3 regions of the Paenarthrobacter sp. NPDC091711 genome follow, and region 2 is predicted to be linked to each of the others. Evidence: riboswitches for the same ligand, from Rfam matches in the RefSeq annotation. Region 2 holds a riboswitch; each other region holds the start of a gene.
What was found. A riboswitch is a leader RNA that binds a small molecule or an ion and turns the genes downstream of it on or off. The one in region 2 is predicted to bind thiamine pyrophosphate.
Positions count from the first base shown of each region.

Region 1: another riboswitch for thiamine pyrophosphate. It lies ahead of ACIQH5_RS15490 (ECF transporter S component); the one in region 2 lies ahead of thiC (phosphomethylpyrimidine synthase ThiC).
Region 3: another riboswitch for thiamine pyrophosphate. It lies ahead of thiO (glycine oxidase ThiO); the one in region 2 lies ahead of thiC (phosphomethylpyrimidine synthase ThiC).

Region 1 covers NZ_JBIVTF010000010.1:92,056-96,100, forward strand. The annotation lists gene ACIQH5_RS15470 (monovalent cation/H+ antiporter complex subunit F) at 1-242, shown strand, start outside; gene mnhG (monovalent cation/H(+) antiporter subunit G) at 232-624, shown strand; gene ACIQH5_RS15480 (DUF4235 domain-containing protein) at 695-955, opposite strand; gene ACIQH5_RS15485 (NUDIX hydrolase) at 991-1,683, opposite strand; TPP riboswitch at 1,964-2,100, shown strand; gene ACIQH5_RS15490 (ECF transporter S component) at 2,176-2,796, shown strand; gene ACIQH5_RS15495 (ABC transporter ATP-binding protein) at 2,796-4,045, shown strand, end outside.
Region 2 covers NZ_JBIVTF010000004.1:380,280-384,324, reverse strand. The annotation lists gene ACIQH5_RS09625 (VOC family protein) at 1-758, opposite strand, end outside; gene ACIQH5_RS09620 (amidohydrolase family protein) at 837-1,919, opposite strand; TPP riboswitch at 2,002-2,109, shown strand; gene thiC (phosphomethylpyrimidine synthase ThiC) at 2,105-3,964, shown strand; gene ACIQH5_RS09610 (alpha/beta fold hydrolase) at 3,947-4,045, opposite strand, start outside.
Region 3 covers NZ_JBIVTF010000004.1:27,325-31,369, reverse strand. The annotation lists gene ACIQH5_RS08075 (thiazole synthase) at 1-345, opposite strand, end outside; gene thiS (sulfur carrier protein ThiS) at 349-585, opposite strand; gene thiO (glycine oxidase ThiO) at 582-1,880, opposite strand; TPP riboswitch at 1,873-1,991, opposite strand; gene thiE (thiamine phosphate synthase) at 2,019-2,696, shown strand; gene ACIQH5_RS08055 (ferritin-like fold-containing protein) at 2,718-3,401, opposite strand; gene ACIQH5_RS08050 (TM2 domain-containing protein) at 3,560-4,045, shown strand, end outside.

The sequences.
Region 1 (4,045 bases), on a different contig from region 2:
TCAGCCTGGCTGCCGCGGGTGCGATTGTCCGCATCGCCGTCGGGCCTTCCCTCTTGGACAGGGTCCTGGCATCAGATGTTTTGCTGGCCATCCTCGGTGCTGCCCTGGCGATCGACATGGCGCTGAACAAGCACCTGAACAACCTGATGCTGCTGGTAGCCCTGGCGGTGATCGGGTTCATTGGCTCGGTGACCGTTGCCCGGTTCGTGGCCGAGCGGAGGGAACAGAACAATGAGTCCTGACGCCTCCGGTCTTGACGTTGTCATTGATGCTGTCACCGCTGTGTTCCTGGTAGTGGGAGCCCTCATGTCCCTCGGTGCAGCCATTGGTCTGCTGAGATTCCCGGACCTCATGAGCCGCATGCACGCAGCCACCAAACCGCAGGTCCTGGGGCTGTTCCTCATGTTGGCCGCGATCGGACTCCAGATGCGCACATGGTGGGTGTGGCCGGTTCTGTTGGTGGCATGGATTTTCCAGCTCCTCACAGCGCCAGTGTCCGCGCACATGGTGGGCCGCTCCGCGTACCGCACCAAGCATGGACACCGCGAAAAGCTCACCAAGGATGAACTGGAGGCCGTGGTCCAAAGGGCGGCTGCCGGCCAGGAACCCGGGAGCGACAACTAAACTGCGATAAACAAAAACAAGCGCGGGCCCACTACAGCGGACCCGCGCTTGTTTGTTCTCTGGCTGATATCTAGACGATGTCCTGGGACTTGGCGAAGCGGGCGATGGCACGCTGCGTTCCGCGGTTGGCGAGGACCTGGATGAGGGTGCTCACGAACGCGGAAATCAAGGCAAAAGTCAGGGCCGAGCGCAGGCTCGTCTCCACGTCATCGTTGCCTGTGGGCGGCTTGTTGCCGGTGGCTTTTTCCCACCCTTTGTTGACGAGTTTGGTTCCGACGAAGCCCGCTCCGAGGCTCACTCCGGTACCCAGTAGCTTGAGGAAGAGATTCATGTCCCCAGCCTAGCTGCAACGCAGGGCGAACACTGTCAGCGGCGGTTTTCCCGTTCCTTCAGGAACGCGGCCATGGAGCCAACCGGCGCCAGGACCGGGACAACCGTGTGTTCGGCCGACCATACGTGGTCCACCGTCAGGAACCCGGAAATTTCCTTGAGCAGGTAATACGTGGGTGGCATCAGCTTCAGGGTGCCCGCCGCCTCGGAGGCGAGAATTCCGGCCACCGGCATCCAGAGTGATTTCCAGGCCTCCGTGGTTTGGTGCTGGGGCTCAGCCCCTGGGGCGGGCTTGGCGACGTAGAAGTAGGTGTCGAAGCGCTTGGGCATGTCCGTCGGGGTAACCCAGTTGGCCCAGGGACGGAGATCAGCGGCGTTGATGTTCAGTCCGGCTTCTTCACGGACTTCGCGGATTGCGGCTGTCAGCACTGTCCCGGCATTCCTCGCTGCTTCGCCCGGCTCCGCCCCGATGGAGCTCTGGTTCCAGTCTGCCGAGTGCCGTTCGAGCAGTTCCGCCGGGTAGTCCCACCCGGACCCGTCCGCAGAGTCCACGCGTCCTCCCGGGAAGACCACCATGCCAGCGGCGAAGTCCATGGTGTCCACCCTGTGCTGGACGAACGCTTCGAGCCCGTCCGGGGCGTCGCGGAGCAAGATAACGCTTGCGGCGAGACGTGGTTGCGGCACAGTGCCCTCAGTGCTGGGTGGGTCCTGCTTGGGAAGGTCAGTCATGAAATGTGCCCCTTTGCCGCGGTGACGTCTGCTGGTTCATTCTCTCAGGTCCGGCTGTGGGGCCTGGTGTGCGTGCCAAAACGCGGGGGGAGGGCGCAGAGCGGGCCTCGCAACGCACCCCGTACTCGTTGTGGGGCCTGGTGTGCGTGCCAAAACGCGGGGGGAGGGCGTAGAGCGGGCCTCGCAACGCACCCCGCAGCCCCCGGAAGGCGATTGTGACTGGACAGCAACACCCGCCACGGGCTCAGGTGTAAACTGAACCAGCCCATCAGGGCAGATTTGATAACGACAGGGGAGCGCCGCCGTCGGACCCTGCAGAGATGCAGGAGACGCGAGGGCGCTGAGAGTGCGGACAGCCGCAGACCCTCGAACCTGATCCGGTTAGTACCGGCGCAAGGGAGTCGAGCTTCTCAGAGTGTCCGGATCCGGGGGGCGCAGGCCAACCGGGTTGCGGGGAGCACTTTCCCCTCCTGTAACCTCAGGAGGCAGAAAATGACCACGGTAAACGTGAAGAAGACCAGTTATAACTGGCGTGTTGTAGACATTGTTGTGGCGGCTTTGATCGCTATTGCCGGCGGCGTGATCTTCTGGGCATGGTCCCAAGGCGCGGCACTGGTATCCATCCCCATGAACGCGACGTATCCGCCGCTCACCGGTCTGATCGCCGGTGGGTGGATGATCCCCGCTGTCCTGGGCATGCTCATTATCCGCAAGCCGGGTGCAGCGCTGTTCTGCGAAGCTGTGGCCGCCACGGGCGAGCTCATCATGGGTTCGCAGTACGGCACCACTGTGCTCATCTCCGGCATTCTGCAGGGACTGGGCGCCGAGCTCATCTTCGCTGCGTTCCGGTACAAGAAGTTCAACCTGCCCACGGCCCTCCTCGCGGGCGCTGGCGCGGGCCTCTTCTGCGGTTTGAACGACTCCTTCCTGCCCTGGGGCTGGAACATCGCCTACGAGGCGGTGGACAAGCTGGCGTACATCACCTTCACCACCATTTCCGGGGCGATCATCGCGGGCGCACTCTCCTGGGCTGCGACGCGCGGCTTGGCGAAGACCGGCGTGCTGAGCTCCTTCGCCTCGCGCAAGGCCGCTTCGGAGCCAGTTTTCAACTGATGTCCGCCACGCAAAACGGCGCGGTGCGGCCTGCCGCCATCTCAGCCGAGGGCTGGGGGTGGCGGCATTCCGGCCGGGCCCAAGCCGCCATTCAGGGCCTCGACCTTCGGATTGAACCGGGGGAGCGGGTGCTGCTGCTGGGTCCTTCCGGCGCCGGCAAGTCCACGCTACTGCATGCCTTGGCGGGCGTGCTGGGTGACGAGGAAGACGACTCGGATGAAACCGGCTCACTGCTGATCGACGGCGTTGCTCCCCGTGAGCAGCGTGGCCGCGCCGGGCTGATGCAGCAGGACCCGGAAACGCAGGTGGTCCTCTCCCGGGTGGGGGACGACGTCGCGTTCGGTGCGGAGAACCTGGCCGTCCCGCGGGAGGAGATCTGGGCGCGCGTCCATGAAGCGCTCGACGACGTCGGCTTGCGTACCGCGGCAGGCGGCGGTTTGGCGTTGGATCACCCGACGGCGGCACTCTCCGGAGGCCAGAAGCAGCGCCTTGCGCTGGCAGGCATTTTGGCGATGCGACCCGGCCTGATCCTGTTGGACGAACCTACGGCCAACTTGGATCCGGCCGGCGTTCTGGAGGTCCGTGATGCGGTAGGGCGGTGCCTGGACAAGACCGGCGCCACCCTTGTTGTGGTGGAACACCGCGTATCCGTGTGGAAGGACCTGGTGGACCGGATTGTGGTCCTGCAGCCGGGGTCAACCGCGGCTCACGGCTCCGCTGGCGCAGCCGGGGCCACAGGGGGAGTCCTCCTGGACGGCCCGCCGGATCACGTCCTTTCAGAAGCCCGCAGCATGCTCATGTCAGCCGGCGTCTGGGTGCCTGGATACGTCCCGGCAACCCGGGAGCGCAGCAACGAGACCCACGCCGCACAGCTACTTCTCGCGTCGCAGGACCTCGCTGTTTCCCGGGAAAAGCCACGACGCAAGGGCTTCAAGACCATCCCGCCCGTGCCGGTTCAGATGGGCATCAGCGCACAGGTCAGGGCCGGCCAGGCACTGACCATCACGGGTCCGAATGGTGCCGGCAAGTCCACTTTTGCGCTCACGTTGGCCGGTCTTCTGGCGCCGGTGGACGGCAAGGTCAGTGCCGCCGTCGAGCTTTCCGAGGGCGCCGGCATTGATCCGTACAAGTGGAAAGCCGAGCAGTTGATTTCCCGCATTGGGACGGTTTTTCAGGAACCTGAACACCAGTTCGTTACGGGCAACGTCCTGGATGAGCTCATGTTTGGTCCGAAGCATCTTGGCCACGG
Region 2 (4,045 bases):
TGGTCATTTCCAGGGACTTCGATCAGCACCTCGCCCAAACCCAGGGTGTCCTTTCGGGGCCCGGCTCCGCGACTGTTCCAGACGTTCATGGCCATGTGGTGGTGATAGCCTCCGGCGGAAACGAACAGCGCCTGTCCATGCCACCCCGCGGTCCGCTCGAATCCGAGCGTCTCAACGTAAAACTTTTGCGCAGTCTCCACGTCCCCCACCTGCAGGTGAACGTGCCCGATGCCGGCAGCGGCCTCGAGCTGCCCTGTCACGGCAGCTTCACTCAGGTGCTGCTGCAGGAACCGCTGGGGCGGGAGGGCAACATTGTCCATGACCACGTTCTTGCCATCCCACTGCCACAGTTCACGGGGCTTGTCATAGTAGAGCTCAATGCCATTGCCCTCAGGGTCGGTGAAGTAGAACGCCTCACTGACCAAGTGATCGGCGCTACCCGCAAAAGCGCGGGGTTCATACTCCGCGGCAGTGGCAATTGTGGCGGCCAAGGAGGGCTGGTCCTCGAACAGGATGGCCGTGTGAAACAAGCCGGCCTCGCCCCGTCCTGGAATCTGCAGTCCCGCCGCCGGAGCAAGGTGAACCACCGGCTTGCCGACTCGCCCCAGATACAGCCCGCCATCCTGCTCGGCAACCACCTTCAGGCCCAGGGCGCGCTGGTAGTAGTCGCTCATGACCTTCATGTCGCCAACCTTGAGCATGACGGTGCCCATGGTGAGTTCGGCAGGCAGAAGATCCTGACTGGTTGAAATGGTCATGTGAAGCTCCCGGTTCTGAGGTGGCCGCGCATCGGCATCCTTCTACCCTTATAAATTACTTGAAGCTTCAATTTATTCCTAACGGACGACACGTCCTCCAAGGACTACGTGTTTGAGGTCAGTGACCGTGGCCAGGCGGCGTCGAGGGTCGTCACTGCACAACACGACGTCGGCCCGGGCACCCTCGCTGATGCCCTCGGCTCCCAGCCATGCCCGGGCACCCCACGCGGCGGCCTCCAGGACAGCGGCAGGCGGCAGGCCGGCGTCGTGCAGTTCCATCATTTCGTCCGCAATCCTGCCGTGTTTGATGACGCTTCCCGCATCGGTCCCGGCATAGATCGCAACGCCTGCCTCAAATGCTTCCAGCACGCGCTCCCGCCGGCGCTCCCACAGGCGAGTCATATGGACTGCGTACTCGGGAAACTTTGGCCCTGCCTGCGCGGCGATATCCGGGAAAGTCGCGATGTTGACCAAGGTGGGCACGATCGGTACGGACTGCTCAAGCAACCGCGGAATGTGCCGAGGCAAGAGGCCGGTGGCGTGCTCGATGCAATCGATATTGGCATCGAGCATGTCGTCGATGGTGTCCTCGGCGAAGCAATGAGCCGTAACCCTGGCACCTTCGTCATGCGCCGCCGCGATGGCGTCCTTCACGGTCTTTGCCGGAAACGATGCGGTGAGATCGCCAACGCCACGATCTATCCAGTCGCCCACCAGTTTCACCCAGCCATCACCGTCCCTGGCTTCCTTTCGGACGGTCTCCACCAGCTGCTCCGGTTCAATCTCGTGGCCCAGGCCGCGGAGGTAGCGCCGGCTCCTGGCAATATGCCGGCCTGAACGGATGAGTCGGGGCAAGTCAGACCGCTGCTGGACCCAGCGCGTGTCGCTGGGCGATCCGCAATCGCGGATCAGCAGCGTTCCGGCGTCGCGGTCCGTGTGGGCCTGAGCCAGGGTGGTTTGCTCGTCAACCGCTCCCCCTGCCCCTAGTCCGATGTGGCAGTGGGCATCCACCAAACCAGGCAGAACCCACCCCTCCAACACAACGTCCGGCATGACCGTGGGGCGCTGGAAGGTCAGAACTCCATCCACGGACCACATCCCCTGGCGCTCCTCGTTCGCCGAGACGAGCACAGGTCCAATGAATTCGATGATGGTGGCCATGGTAAAAGCGTAGCGGGGCAGCGCGACAGAGCCCGTTGCCAGCATGTGACTGGGCCGCTGTTCAGAGCTGTGGTAGCTTCGTCTACGACCACACGGGGGCCCCTGCAGGGGCTGAGATCGGACTGACGCAGTCTGCGACCGTTGAACCTGTCCGGGTAATGCCGGCGAAGGAAGTGAGTATTCCCTTGAGCACCACAGAAACACAGCACAGCCCTGCCCAAAACGGAAAGAACGCGGGCCAAAACGGGACGAACGCGGGCCAAATCGAGTCCATCACGCAGTCGTTGAAGTCCCACTCGCTGGCCTGGTTGGAGGATCCCCACCATGGCATTCGGGTCCCCGTTACGGAGATCGCGTTGGAACCCTCCCCCAATGGCCTGGCCAACCCGCCTCTGCAGGTTTACCGGACAGCAGGCCCGGGCAGCGATCCCGTGGTAGGTCTGGAGCCGTTCCGTACCCCATGGATTGAAGCCCGTGCAGACACTGAGGCGTATTCGGGGCGCGAACGGAACCTGCTCGATGACGGTAAATCCGCAGTTCGGCGAGGAGCATCTTCAGCGGAGTGGAAAGGCGCGCGGCCGGTGCCGCGCCGCGCCGTCGACGGTAAGACCGTCACCCAGATGCACTACGCGAAACAAGGCGTCGTGACTCCGGAGATGCACTTCGTCGCATTACGGGAGAACTGCGATGTTGAGCTCGTCCGCAGCGAAGTTGCCGCGGGAAGGGCGATTATCCCGAACAACATCAACCACCCCGAATCCGAGCCGATGATCATCGGCAAGGCCTTCTTGGTCAAGATCAACGCCAACATCGGCAACTCGGCAGTCACCAGTTCCATTTCCGAGGAAGTGGACAAACTGCAGTGGGCGGCGCAGTGGGGTGCTGACACAGTGATGGATCTCTCCACAGGAGATGACATCCACACCACGCGTGAGTGGATCATTCGCAACGCGCCCGTTCCTATCGGAACAGTCCCCATTTACCAGGCGCTGGAGAAGGTGAACGGCGAGGCCAACCAGCTGACGTGGGAGATCTTCCGCGACACCGTGATCGAGCAGTGCGAGCAGGGCGTGGACTATATGACCATCCATGCGGGCGTTTTGCTCAGGTACGTGCCGTTGACCGCCAACCGGGTCACGGGCATCGTATCCCGCGGCGGCTCCATCATGGCCGGGTGGTGCCTTGCTCACCACCAGGAGAATTTCCTCTACACGCACTTTGACGAGCTCTGCGAAATCTTTGCCCAGTACGATGTGGCGTTCTCCTTGGGAGACGGGCTGCGTCCCGGATCCATTGCCGACGCCAACGACGCCGCGCAGTTCGCCGAGTTGGATACACTCGCGGAGCTGACACAGCGGGCGTGGGAGTTTGACGTCCAGGTCATGGTGGAAGGTCCCGGACATATTCCCTTCCATCTGGTGCGGGAGAATGTTGAGCGCCAGCAGGAGCTGTGCAAGGGTGCGCCGTTCTACACATTGGGTCCACTGGTTACCGACATCGCCCCCGGCTATGACCACATCACCTCAGCCATCGGCGCCACGGAAATTGCACGCTACGGCACCGCGATGCTCTGCTATGTGACCCCGAAGGAGCACTTGGGGCTTCCTAACAAGGACGACGTCAAGACTGGCGTCATCACGTACAAAATCGCGGCGCACGCGGCAGACCTCGCCAAGGGACATCCGGGAGCTCACGAACGTGATGATGCGCTGTCCAAGGCGCGGTTCGAGTTCCGCTGGAGGGACCAGTTCGCCTTGTCCCTGGACCCTGTCACCGCGGAAGCGTTCCACGACGAGACACTGCCTGCAGAACCCGCCAAAACCGCCCATTTCTGCTCCATGTGCGGACCTAAGTTCTGTTCGATGCGCATCAGCCAGGACATCCGCGACGAATACGGTTCGGCAGAATCCCAGGCTGCAATCGCAGGAATGTATAACGGGATGCGCCAAAAGAGCGACGAGTTCCTGGCTTCAGGGGGAAAGGTGTACCTGCCGGAGCTTCAGGTCCCCGCGAACCAAGGCAGCAGCTCAGGAGGCCTGAACTGACATCGCCCGGCCCACATCCGCGATGAACGAGCGGATAGCCTGATCGCCGTCAACGGAATCCTGGGGCCGGTGTCCGCCCGC
Region 3 (4,045 bases), 350 kb from region 2:
GGCGATGACTTCCAGTTTCACCCAATCGGTCTCCAAGGCTTCCCGAGCGAGCTCAGCGGTCATCACGGCATCCTTGGCCGTAAAACAACCGGCGGTGTTGGGCAGGACGCGGATGTTGTGGTCAACCAGGAGCTGGAACAGCGATCCCGTTTCAGCCGGCGAATAGCGGCGCATCGCCACTGTAGTGAGCTCCGTCCCCGAACTCAGAAGCGCAGCCCCCAGGCCATCGAGGCTCGGCGCTCCGCCGGTACCCATGATGAGTCTGGAACCGAGTTCCACGCCATCGATCACCAGGGCGTCGGTGGGGGCGCCAGTGGTGCGAACGTCAACGTTTGATGTTGTCATGCTTCAGCCTCCCTGGACTGCTGTTACGAGTTCGAGTTCGTCTCCGTCGGCGAGCGCCGTCACGGCCCATTGGCTGCGCGGCACCACCTCGGAATTACGTGCGACGGCGACACCCAGCTTTCCGCCGTCGGCCGCCTGTCCGCGGCGGTCCAGGACCCGGCCGGTCATGGCAGTGACGAGGGTGCTGACGGATGCGTCGTCGGCCACTGCGTGATCGTTTCCGTTGAGTTTGATATTCATGCGGTTTCCTCGGTAAGGGTTTTAGCCGCTGGTGCGTGTACGGCAGGTGTGAGTACGGCTGATGAGAGTAAAGGGGAAACAGAGGCGTTGCCCCCGAATCGATCGGGCAGGAAGGGATTCCACCGGGGGTCCTTGGAGCCGTTGATGAGTTCTCCCACGATCTTGGCGGCCACGGGAGTCAGCAGGACTCCGTGGCGGAAGAAACCAGTGGCGATCACCAGGCCCTCAACGTCGCCGTTGGGACCGTTGACCCGTCCAAGCAAGGGTGCATTATCGGGAGTTCCAGGGCGGGGGCGGGCCGTTGCCTCCAGCAGTTCCAGCTCCGCGACTGCGGGCACCAGCACTTGGGCGTCCCGCAGCAACTGGTACACCCCGCCCGCGGAAACAGCGTTGGAAGCCGTTGACAATCCGTCTTCGCGTTGTGTCGCTCCAATGACCACGGTGCCATCATCCCGGGGCACGATATACACCGGCACGCCACGAACCATCCCGCGAACCGTGGACGAGACCAAGGGCCGCAGGTGTTCGGGAACGCGGAGCCGGAGGATGTCGCCGTACACCGGCCTCACTGGAAGGTTCAGGCCCTCAGGAAGCCCGCACAGGTGAGGAGCTCCCAGTCCGTTGGCCACCACCGTCTCCCGGGCGTGGACGAGGCCGCCGGATTCGAGCTGAACACCAGCGACCCGTCCGCCGTCCCACAGCAGGCCGCGGGCCGGCGAAGACACGGCGTATCCCTCATCTGCCCCATACACCCAGGATTGGTGGTCCGGCTCATGGGATGACAATCCTGCCACGAGGCATGCCGCCAGTTTCCTCGGATCCACCTGGTGGTCGGCAGGAATGTCGAAGGCGCAGGAAATCTGTGGGCTGAGAAGTGGCTCGCGTTGCCTTGCGTCCCGCAAGGCCAGCGGTTCAACACCTAAACCGGCGGCAAGCTGCACAGACCTCAAGTCTGCGAGCGCCCTGCGATCGGCGGCATCGGCGCCTACGGCGAGGGTCGGCGTCGTGCGGTATCCGCTGTCCCTTCCCCTTTGGTGAAGGGACTCCACAAAGGAGGGCCATTGTTGGGAAGACACGAGCATCAATTCCAGGAGGTCTTCCTCCTGGTAGTGCAGTTCGCTGACAGGTGCAAGCATTCCGGCTGCCGCGAACGTTGCGCCCGAGGCCGGGTGGGGATCGATCAGCACCACTGAACGGCCCAGTCGCCTGGCTTCGTGGGCGATGCCGAGACCTATGATGCCCGCGCCGATGACGGCCACATCTGCCTGGAGGTGGGTGTGGCGGGGATCTGCCATTCGTTTCCTTCCCTACGCCGGTACTAGCCGGATCAGGTCAAGCGGTCGGCTCTGAAGCCCTCTCAGCCGGACAGTCATATAACGACCCTCGCGGCTCCCGCAGTACGTGCCCAGTTTAGAGGAACTACTCTGGTTTCCATGACCCAGCCTGACACCCTCGCCTCCGCCCGTCTCTACCTGTGCACCGATGCCCGCAAACGGCAGGGCGATTTTGAAGACTTTGTGGACGCCGCTTTCGAGGGCGGCGTGGACATCATCCAACTCCGGGACAAGACCCTGGAGGCCGCGGAGGAACTTGAGATGTTGGCCGTGCTGCGGAGCGTTGCGCAACGGCACGGACGGCTTTGGGCCGTCAACGACCGGGCGGATGTTGCCAGTATTTCCGGGGCTCCCGTGTTCCACATCGGGCAAAAGGACCTGCCACTGACAGCTGCCCGAACCCTCTTGCCGAACGTCACCGGCATCGGCCTGTCCACCCACACACCGGAACAGATTGACGCAGCTGTGGCCACTTCCCAAGGCCCCTTGGGACTGGATTACTTCTGCGTGGGTCCGGTCTGGGCTACACCCACCAAACCCGGCCGTGCTGCTGTTGGTCTGGGCTTGGTCACATATGCCGCAGAAGCGGAGAAACGTGCAGGCGGCGGTGTGACTCTTCCGTGGTTCGCCATCGGCGGCATCGACCACAGCAACGTTGAACAGGTGGTAGCCGCGGGGGCCAGCCGCATCGTCGTCGTCCGTGCCATTACCGAGGCAACGGACCCGACGGCGGCGGCGAAGTCGCTGTTGCAGGCGTTGGACACCGTCCAGCGCTAGTGGGCCCTGAGGCGGTGGCGTCTACGCCGTCAGGCCCAGGCCTGTCATCCGGCGTGCGTGCTTTCCGGCGAGTTCGGTCGTCAAGGTTTTCACCGCGGCCCGCGCGTCCCCGCCACTTTTCAGCGCTGGGCCCAGCAGGGGGTGGTCCATGCCTACGCGCTGCGCCTGCGTCAGAGCCTCTCCCACCAAGCGGCGGCCCCATAGTGCAAGGCGCGAGGCCAGCCGCGGGTCATCGGCCAAGGCCCTCCTGAGCAGGACGCGAAGGACCTCAGTGGCTTGGTCCGGGGAAGCCACGCGCTCAACAAAATGTTGCGTTGTTGGGTCGAGGAACGTCGAGACAGCCTTGTAGAAGTCAGATGACACGGTGTCGATCACATAGGCCTTCATGAGCGATTCGAACCAGTCCCCCGGCTTGGTGCGCTCGTGGAAATGATCGAAGGAACGCTGGAACGGCAGCATCGCATCTTCGGGGTCGACGCCCATCTCCTTCAACCGGTCGCTGAGCAGTGCGAAATTGCCGTAGGCGCCCACCGCGATCTTCGCCAGCACCGCCCGGTCATGGAGTGTGGGTGCATAGCGTGAATCCAATGAGAGCCGCCCAAAAGCGGACAACTCCCCATACGCCATGGCGCCCAGCAACTCGCCGGAGAGTTGCCCGGTGGAGAGTTGCCCGGCAGAAGCTGCGGCGTCCGCGGAAATGCCCATGGACCCAGCCTATCCCTGGCTGGCCATCCGGTTCCCGGGGATTGCGTTCCTGCTTCCAGCTCCATTCCTACTAGGCTGACTCGAAGTGAGTTGACTGCCCTCTTGCCCTGCATAGCGCATGTCCTCCTCCTCGCACCCACTTCACTGAAGGATTTTCAATGAGTCACCCCAGTTACCCACCCGCGCCTCAAAACGACGCCGGGTCAGGAGTTCCGCAGGTCCCCGCCGCACCCTACGCCTACGGCGGCCAGTTCCAGGGTGGGGCACAGCCGGGCTACCAGCCCGGACCGGATTCGGGCCCCTACGGAACCCCGGTGGGAGCTCCGGCGAAGTCCTTCATGACCACATGGATCCTGGCCCTGCTCCTGGGTAGCTTCGGTGTGGACCGCTTCTATCTGGGCAAGATCGGTACCGGAATCGCGAAGCTGCTCACAGCCGGCGGCTTCGGTATCTGGTCCATCGTTGACCTCATCATCACGCTGACGGGAAACGCCCGGGACAAGCAGGGCCGTCCACTTGCGGGTTACCCGGAGAACAAGAAGAAGGCATGGATCATCACCATTGTCGTCTGGTTCGCGGGCCTGATTGTCGGAATCGTGTCCACGGTGTTGTCGTTGACCCTTGTTGCTGCTGCAGTCCAGGGT